4 regions of the Mesorhizobium sp. P3_A9 genome follow, and region 1 is predicted to be linked to each of the others. Evidence: predicted binding sites of a transcription regulator. Region 1 holds the regulator's gene; each other region holds the start of a gene.
The links. The regulator PhoB, encoded in region 1, activates phosphate uptake and scavenging genes when phosphate is short. The targets are predictions, from matches to a motif close to TGTCATNNANCTGTCAT.
Positions count from the first base shown of each region.

Region 2: AC1DX0_RS18630 (acid phosphatase) is a predicted target of PhoB. The motif match lies at 1,110-1,126, and genes of this name have one in related genera.
Region 3: AC1DX0_RS23965 (ceramide glucosyltransferase) is a predicted target of PhoB. The motif match lies at 1,427-1,443, and genes of this name have one in related genera.
Region 4: AC1DX0_RS19330 (LTA synthase family protein) is a predicted target of PhoB. The motif match lies at 1,315-1,331, and genes of this name have one in related genera.

Region 1 covers NZ_JBFUGJ010000236.1:5,323-7,523, reverse strand. The annotation lists gene phoU (phosphate signaling complex protein PhoU) at 1-448, shown strand, start outside; gene phoB (phosphate regulon transcriptional regulator PhoB) at 468-1,157, shown strand; gene AC1DX0_RS25045 (ROK family protein) at 1,170-2,201, opposite strand, start outside.
Region 2 covers NZ_JBFUGJ010000133.1:150-2,350, reverse strand. The annotation lists gene AC1DX0_RS18630 (acid phosphatase) at 1-1,024, opposite strand, end outside; partial or broken gene AC1DX0_RS18625 (cytochrome-c peroxidase) at 1,275-2,201, shown strand, end outside.
Region 3 covers NZ_JBFUGJ010000215.1:3,501-5,701, forward strand. The annotation lists gene AC1DX0_RS23960 (O-succinylhomoserine sulfhydrylase) at 1-142, shown strand, start outside; gene AC1DX0_RS23965 (ceramide glucosyltransferase) at 174-1,325, opposite strand; gene apaG (Co2+/Mg2+ efflux protein ApaG) at 1,547-1,939, shown strand; gene AC1DX0_RS23975 (Hsp33 family molecular chaperone) at 1,978-2,201, opposite strand, start outside.
Region 4 covers NZ_JBFUGJ010000141.1:8,382-10,582, forward strand. The annotation lists gene fabG (3-oxoacyl-[acyl-carrier-protein] reductase) at 1-83, opposite strand, end outside; gene fabD (ACP S-malonyltransferase) at 144-1,091, opposite strand; gene AC1DX0_RS19330 (LTA synthase family protein) at 1,370-2,201, shown strand, end outside.

The DNA of each region.
Region 1 (2,201 bases):
GATCCGCATGGCCGGCGATCTCGAACGCATTGGCGATCTTGCCAAGAACATCGCCAAGCGTGTCGGCACCGTTGGTCTCAGCGCCACGCCGCGCGACCTGTCGCATTCCATCGACGCCATGGCGCAGCTGGTGCTGATCCAGGTGCAGGGCGTGATCGAGGAGTATGCGGCGCGCGATGCCGCCGCACTGGCGAAGCTGCGCGCCGACGACGAACGCATCGACGTCAAATACACCTCCGTCTTCCGCGAACTGCTGACCTACATGATGGAAGATCCGCGCAACATCACGGCTTGCACCCATCTGCTGTTCTGCGCCAAGAATCTCGAACGCATCGGCGACCACGTGACCAACATCGCCGAAAACGCCTACTATGTCCTGACCGGCACGCAGTTGCCCGCCAATCGTCCCAAGCAGGACGAGACGGCGATGTCGGCGCCCGCGGCCTGACGCAAGAGGTGACCAATCAATGATCGCGCCACGCATCATGGTGGTGGAGGATGAGGAGCCGCTGGGGGTGCTGCTCCGTTACAATCTTGAATCCGAAGGCTACCAGGTGGAGGTGGTGCCGCGCGGCGACGAGGCTGAGATCCGCTTGCAGGAGAACGTGCCCGACCTTCTGGTGCTCGACTGGATGGTGCCGGCGGTGTCCGGCATCGAACTCTGCCGGCGCCTGCGGATGCGGCCCGAGACCGAGCGGCTGCCGATCATCATGCTGACCGCGCGGGGCGAAGAAAGCGACCGCGTCCGTGGGCTCTCGACCGGCGCCGACGACTATCTGGTCAAGCCGTTCTCGACGCCGGAATTCATGGCTCGCGTCAAGGCGCTGCTGCGCCGCGCCAAGCCGGAAGTCCTGTCCAGCGTGCTCAAGGTCGGCGACATCGTGCTCGACCGTGAATCGCACCGGGTCTATCGCAAGAAGAGCGAGATCCGGCTCGGGCCGACCGAGTTCCGCCTGCTCGAATTCATGATGCGCCATCCCGGCCGCGTCTTCTCGCGCAGCCAGTTGCTCGACAATGTCTGGGGCGAGACGATCTATATCGACGAGCGTACGGTGGACGTGCATGTCGGCCGCCTGCGCAAGGCGGTCAACAATGGCCGCATGCCCGATGTCATCAGAACCATTCGTGGCGCGGGCTACGCGATCAGGGAAGATTGAGCGGGACCTGATTCAGGCAACGTTCTTGCCGGTGCCAGCTCTCGCCTGCACGCCCGGCGCGAAAATCTCCTGGTCGACGAAGGTCAGGGCGCGCATGGCGCAGCCTTCGCGGATCAGCGGCAGTTCGTTCGGTTCGGTGTCGAAGGAAATCGATTTCGAGTGCTGGCCGCCGGCCGTCTGGGCGATGGCCTCGCGCAATGCCGGCTCGATCAGGTCGAAGGCGGCGGCGCTGACGCCGACCATCGCGACGGGTGCGGGGTCGATCAGCGCGAACAGGCTGCCGAGGGCGTAGCCGAGCGCCTCACCGGCCTTGCGGTAGGCTTCGCGCTCGGGCCCGTCGCGTTCCCGTGCCGTCGCGGCCAGTGCCCGCATCTGCGCGTCGCTGACATCGGCGACCGGCTCGGTGTCCTCGCTGAGCTGCCTGGCGTTGCGCCAGATGGCGTAGTTGCCGGCATAGGCCTCGACGCAGCCGCGGCGTCCGCAGCGGCAGAGCGCGCCGCCTGGCCGATGGATCATGTGGCCGAACTCGCCGCCCGAGGAATGGGTACCGGTGAACAGCTCGCCCTTCAGCACCAGGCCCATGCCGATGCCGTGCGACAGAAGGATGGCGATGAAGTCGTCGCGGTAGCGCTCGGGATCGCGCCAACGCAGCGCCACCGCCATCATGTTGCAGTCGTTCTCCATGGTGGCTGGGATGCCGAACTCTGCCTCGAGGATGTCGGCGAAGGCGATGTCGGTCTGCGGCGTGATCGGCGACCACAGCATCGCCCGGGCCTCGGTGTCGGTGATGCCCTGGATCGCCAGCGCGATGCGGGCGACGCTGCGCACGTCGATATCGGGATCCTCGAGGCGGCGCCGTACAATGGCGACGCATTCGCCGATCAGCGCCTCGCGCGACATGGTCAGCGTGTCCAGCCGGCGCTGTTCTTCCGATACCACCTGGCCGGCATAGTCGATGACGGCGACGGAGAGGAAATTCAGCGACAGCACCACGGTCATGACAGCCGCAGCCTCCGGGTTGAGGCCGAGGCCGACCTGCGGCCG
Region 2 (2,201 bases), on a different contig from region 1:
GCGCATAGGCGGCGAAATAGTTGAACGGCTGGTGGTGGAACTGGAAGTTCGGCACCGGCGTCGCGTTCTTGCCGTCGAGCGCGGCCTGCCAGGCGCCGGCATACCAGGCCCAGTCGATGCCTTTGAGCGACAGGAGATCGCCGATGGTGATGTCGTGCTGCGGCGGCAATGTCGTCGGCTGCGTCGGATCGGCAAGCGCCTTGTCGCCGCCTTCGACCGGCTTGTTGGCGCTCGGCTGATAGGGCGGCTGCATGGTGTTGACGGCGTAGAAGTCGGGCGTGATGGCGCCGTCATTGACGAATTTCGGCGCGCCGCCGAGCGCTGAGGCCGGCGAATTGTCGGCCAGCTTCAGCGTCTTGCCGTCCGCCTCGACGCCGGCGATCTGCCCCTTCACCGGGCTGGTGTCGGCGTTGGGATAGATCGGCGCGCAGGCGCAAGCGAGCATGATGTGGTTGAGGAACGAGCCGCCAAAGGCGCCCTGGAAGAAATCGTCGGCCAGCACATACTTYTTCGCCACCGCCCACATCGGCAGGTTGGAGCCGTCGTAATGGCCCATGACGAGACCGCCGGAATCGGCCCAGGCGACAAATTTGTCGTTCCGGCCGCCATCGATCTGCATCTGCTCCTGATAGAAGCGATGCCAGAGGTCGCGGATGACGACGGAAGTCTTCTCGTTGAAGCCGTTGGCATCGTCGATGGCGAAGCTGGCATTGGCGAGATGCGCCGACTGCGCCTCGGTCACAACAGGCGTCACCCCCTTGCCGGTCAAGCCACCCCAGGCCGGCGGCAGTTCGGCAAGCGGCTTGCCGTCCCGGTCAAGCTGGCGCGCCTGGTCGGCCGAAGCATTGGCCAGCCCATTGGCGCCGGGGAAGCCGCCATAGAGATTATCGAAGCTGCGATTCTCGGCATAGATGACGACGACGGTATCGATCTTGTCGTAGCCGGGAGGAGCGGCGGTGGCGACGCCGGCAAATGATGCGAAGGCCGTGGAGGCGAGGCAAAGCGAGAGAAAGGATCTGGTCATGGTAAGATGCCTCGTGGCTGGGGTATGGCTGGAGGACGACATGCATGGGCAAGGAAAACGCACGAATGGAGCTACTTGCGTGCCTTGTCACCTATGTGACATTTGCCGACCCATCGAACACGGTTTCGTGAACGCCGGGATGGGTCATGAATCCGTTGCACAGGATACTTAGTTGCGGGATCGAAAACGGATTGCAGCTATGGCGACGGGACGATGGAAAAGCCGGGCGGCAGTGATCGCCACGGCATCGATGGTATGCTTCGCCGCGCCGGCAAACACGGCGGCACCGGATGGCGTCCACCCCGGCCCCCTATCGCGCGCCGACGCCTTCGCTAGGGCGCAGGCGCTGACCGCGCTTGGCAGAAAAATGTTCTTCGACCCCGCACTCTCGGCATCCGGCAAGCAGGCCTGCTCGTCCTGCCATGATCCGCGCCACGCCTTCGGCCCGGCCTCGGCCTCGGCGGTCGAAATGGGCGGACCAAACCTCGACCAGCCTGGCGTGCGCGCCGTACCCTCTTTGCGCTATCTCCAGGCSRCRCCCGCCTTCACCGARCAYTTYTACGATTCCGAGGACGAAGGCGACGAGAGCGTCGACAATGGYCCGACAGGCGGCCTGACCTGGGACGGCCGCGCCGACCACGGCAAGGACCAGGCCAAAATTCCCCTGCTCTCGCCCTTCGAGATGGCCAACAAGGATGAAGCCGCCGTCGCCGCCGCCTTGCGCAAGTCAGCCTATGCCGACGCGTTCAAGGCCGCCTTCGGCACCGACGTGTTCGACCATCCGGGAGACGCCTTCGACGCCGCCGCCGAGGCGCTTGGCACCTTCGAGCAGAGTGCTGCCGATTTCTATCCCTATTCCAGCCGCTACGATGCTTTCCTCGCCGGCAAGGCTGAGCTCACGGCGCAGGAAATGCGTGGCCGCGCGCTGTTCGAGGACGAGACCAAGGGCAATTGCGCCAGCTGTCACCTCAGCGAACCCGCCAATGACGGCGAGCCGCCGCAATTCACCGATTTCGGCCTGATCGCCATCGCCGTGCCGCGCAATACGGCGATCCCGGCCAATGCCGATCCGGCCTATGTCGATCTCGGCCTGTGCGGCCCGCTGCGCACCGATTTTCACGGCCGCAGCGAATATTGCGGCCTGTTCAAGACGCCGACCCTGCGCAACGTCGCGCTG
Region 3 (2,201 bases), on a different contig from region 1:
AACGACCACCCACAAGAATTTGAGCGACGAGGCCCGCGCCGAACTCGGCATCGGGCCTGGCACGCTCAGGCTGTCGGTCGGCCTGGAGGACACCGACGATCTTCTGGAAGACATCGCGCAGGCGCTGAAGGCCGCAAAATAGACCCAGTCGAGGCAGCTCGTCCGCGCCGCGATCAGGCGCGCGACGGCGTCTCTTCCAGCTCGGCTGCCTTGGTGCCGATGGTCATGGCGTTGCCGCGCCAGTCGACAGCGCCGCCGAGCCAGCCGCGGACCCACATGGCTGGAAGCATCAAGTCCCGCGCAATCATCGCCGCGACTGTGCGCGACGACAGGTACCAGCCTTTGGACCAGGCCAGGGCACATTCCGGAAGGTAGAAGGCCGTTAGTACGGCGATGGCCGTCAGCGGCAAGCTGACGCCGGCACTTGCCGCCGCAATCAGCGCAAGCACCAGCGGCACCACCGCGCCGGTCAGGATTTCGGGCGCGAAGAACCGCGGAAAGGTGACGCGGCGCAGGCGCGCCCAGCGGGCCTGGCGCGACCAGATCACGCCAAGCGTGCGCCGACCGAGCGGCTGCTCGAAGGGCGCTGCGACGAGATTGACGCATAGGCCAAGTCCATTGACCAGCTTGGTCGCGGCGGCGTCCTCGGCGATTTCGGCCGCCAGCGCTCGGATGCCGCCATTGGCATCCAGCATCGGCTTGTTCCACAACATGCTCTTGCCCTGGGCAAAGCCGAGGCCGAGCGCCTCGCCGGCATACTGCCAGCGAGCCTGCAGCGTGTTGAGGAAGGCGCATTCGACCTCGGCCCAAAAACCGTCCGGCCGCGAACCGATCGGTGTCGAGCAGACAAGGCCGGTATCCGTCCGCCACGCCGCCATCAGATGCTGAACGTAGTCTCTCGGCATCAGCACGTTGGAGTCGGCCAGGACGACCCAGTTGTGCCGCGCGGCTTCCCAGCCTTTGACGCAATTGTTGAGCTTGGGATTGGCGCTGACGCGATCGTCCCCGATCAACAGCCGAGCCGGCACTTTTGGAAAGCGGCCAATGGCGGCGCGGATCAACCTGACCACCGGATCGTCGACATGGGCGACGCAGAAGATCAGCTCGTAGCGCGGCCAGTCGAGCGAGAAGGCGCGCTCCAGCGTCTCCTGCGTGAACGGCTCGACGCCGCGCGACGGCACGATAATCGACACCGGCGGCGATTTGCCAGCTGGCCGTGCGATCGTGCTGCGCCGTTTCAGTTGCGAAGCGGCGAGCAGGATGCTGGCAGCGTTTGAAAGGACAAGGGCAGTCGAAAGCGAGGCGGCTATGAGAGTGAGTTCCATCGAGATCTGGTCACTCCAGAAGAGGCGGCCCGCACCGTGGCAGTTTTCAACAGTTCGACAGAGCGCCGAGTCGCCCGGTGCATGCACCCCACCATTGTCGTGTGTCACTTAAATGACATTCTTTGCCGGCACCTGCGTTTCAAAGTCAGGCGCGACAAGACGCGCACGTTGACCTGCTCGCCGGGAGCGCCGAAAGGTATCGGATTGTTTTGGAGCCGCTTATGTACCGCGCCGTCACGCGCAACATCGAAGTGCAGGTCAGGCCGTTCTACCTTGAGGATCGCTCGGATCCTTCCGAGAACCGTTATGTCTGGGGCTATCAGATAACGATCGACAACCAGTCGGACGAATTCGTGCAGCTTCTGTCGCGTTATTGGCACATCACCGACGGTGCCGGCCGGGTCGAGGAGGTGCGCGGCCCAGGCGTCGTCGGCGACCAGCCCGAACTCAATCCCGGCGACAGTTATCAGTACACGTCGGGCTGCCCGCTCTCGACCCCGTCAGGCATCATGGTCGGGCGCTACACGATGCGCAACAAGCGGGGCGAAACTTTCGATATCGCCATCCCGGCGTTTTCGCTGGATCTGCCGGGGACGAGGCGGACGGTGAATTAGCGTCTTTCTCCCCGTTCCACGGGGAGAAAGACGCTCCTTTACTGCGCAGCGAATTCCGCCGGGTCGAAATCGTACTGCGTCGAGCAGAATTCGCAGGCGACGTGGATACCGCCATCCTCGGTGCTGTCCTTGATCTCCTGCGCGGAAAAACCCTCCAGGATACCGCGGATCTTGTCGCGCGAGCACGAGCACTGGTCGGCGACGGGAACGCCGCCGAAGACCCGCACGCCATGCTCGTGGAACAGGCGATAGAGCAGCCGCT
Region 4 (2,201 bases), on a different contig from region 1:
GCATGCAGCACGCGGGCAATCGCCTCGCCGATGCCTCCCGATGCGCCGGTGACGAGCGCCTTGCGGCCGGTCAGTTCGAACATTTTTTGTCTCCTGATCTGAGAGAACAGCCTTCACACGGAAGGGGTCAAATCGCCAGTGGATTATGAAAGTGCGGCCAGCGCGGCCTCAACATCGGCCGATGTGCCGACCGACGCGGTAGCGATGTCGCGGTTGATACGTCGTGCCAGGCCCGACAGCACCTTGCCGGCGCCGATCTCGTAAAGCGTAGCAACGCCGTTGGTGCCGAACCATTCCACCGTTTCGCGCCAGCGCACACGGCCGGTTATTTGCTCGACCAGGCGCGGCGCGATCTCGTCGGGATCGCTGGTCGGGGTCACGGTGACGTTGGACAGCACGGGCACCGCCGGCGCATGCTTTGCTACCCCGGCGAGCGCGTCGCGCATGACATTGGCCGCCGGCGCCATCAGCGCCGAATGGAAGGGCGCCGAGACCTGCAGCATCAGCGCCCGCTTGGCGCCCTTTTCGGTGCACAGTTTCGCCGCCAGTTCGACCGCGGCCTTGGCGCCGGAAATCACCAGCTGGCCGCCGCCATTGTCGTTGGCGATCTGGCAAACCTTGCCGGACCCTTGCGCGGCCTCGGTGCAAGCGGCTTCGACATCTGCCTGCTCCAGCCCGATGATCGCCGCCATGGCGCCCTCGCCGGCCGGCACCGCCGCCTGCATGGCATTACCGCGAATGCGCAGCAGCCGGGCGGCATCGGCAACGGAAACAAAACCCGCGGCGGCAAGGGCCGAATATTCGCCCAGCGAATGGCCGGCGACGTAGGCGACCTTGTCCTTCAGCGAGAAACCGCGCGCTTCCAGCGCCCTGATCGCCGCCAGTGACACAGCCATCAGCGCCGGCTGCGCATTGGCCGTCAGGGTCAAGGTCTCTTCCGGACCTTCCCAGATCAGCTTCGACAGGTTTTCACCAAGCGCGTCGTCGACTTCCTGGAAGACCCTGCGCGCCTCGGGAAAGGCATCGGCGAGATCCTTGCCCATGCCGACAGCCTGGCTGCCTTGTCCCGGAAAGGTGAATGCAATGGCCATGCGAGGGCTCTCCAAGACTGGTTTGCTTGCTTGATAACACGCGTTTTTCCTGCCTGTGGCGCAAGGCAGGCCGCCAAGTCAAGCCCGGTTCAGCCCGGCCCTAAGTCGCAACCCTACACCGAGTGCCTGTTCCGAAAGGGCTTTTTGGCGATCACTCATGATGAAAACCGCTCACGAATCGTTTGCTGGCTCTTCTTATTTCCGCCACAGGCGCTAGCTTTGCGTGACAATTATATGACAATCGAGTGACTTGGGTTGTCGCTGGGTGGGAAGTTAAAGTGGCAAAGAGTTCGAAACGCGCAGGTAAAGCCGCGCCTCAGTTCCTGGAAGACGATCCGTCTACCGGCTATCTGCCGGGCCGGAGATGGCCGGTCGTCCGTTATGGATTGATCAGCCTGGCGATCTCAACCATCCTGGTGTTTGCCATCGAATTGATCGTGCGCGGCGACTTTGCCGGGACGATCTCTTTCTTCCTGCAGCCGCTCAAGCCGGGCTGGACGACCATCGTCGTGTTCGCGCTAATCCTGATCGGCCTCGACGCGGTGCTCGGCCGCAGCCATCAGAGCCTGATGATCGTCGCGCCCTTGACACTGTCGCTGGCTTTTGTCGGCCACCAGAAGTCGCATTATCTCGGCGATCCACTCTATCCGACCGATTTCCTCTATGCCCGCCAGATCTTCGCCCTGCTGCCGCTCCTGGTGCGTGACCGGCCGATGACCGCGCTCGCCATGGTCGTCGGCATCGTCGCCGGCCTGTCGCTGCTCGTCTATGGCTGGCGGCTGTGGCGCCGCAAGGTTCCCGCACTCAGCCGCAAGGGCCGSCTRGCCCGGCTGACGCTGYCCGTGCCGCTGCTCGCCTTCMTCGTCTCGATCATGGACTATGCCACCTTCTCGTGGACAAGGGATCGGCTGCAGATCATCCCGATCATGTGGGATCAGAAGGAAAACTACGCCTCGAACGGCTTTGCGCTGGCCTTCGCGCTCAACGTGCCGATGGCGCATGTCTCGGCACCGCCGGGCTATTCCGACAAGGCGATCGCGGCGATCGAACGGCCGCAGGTGGCGGCCTCGGTGCCCGATGAAAAACCCGACATCATCGTCGTCATGAGCG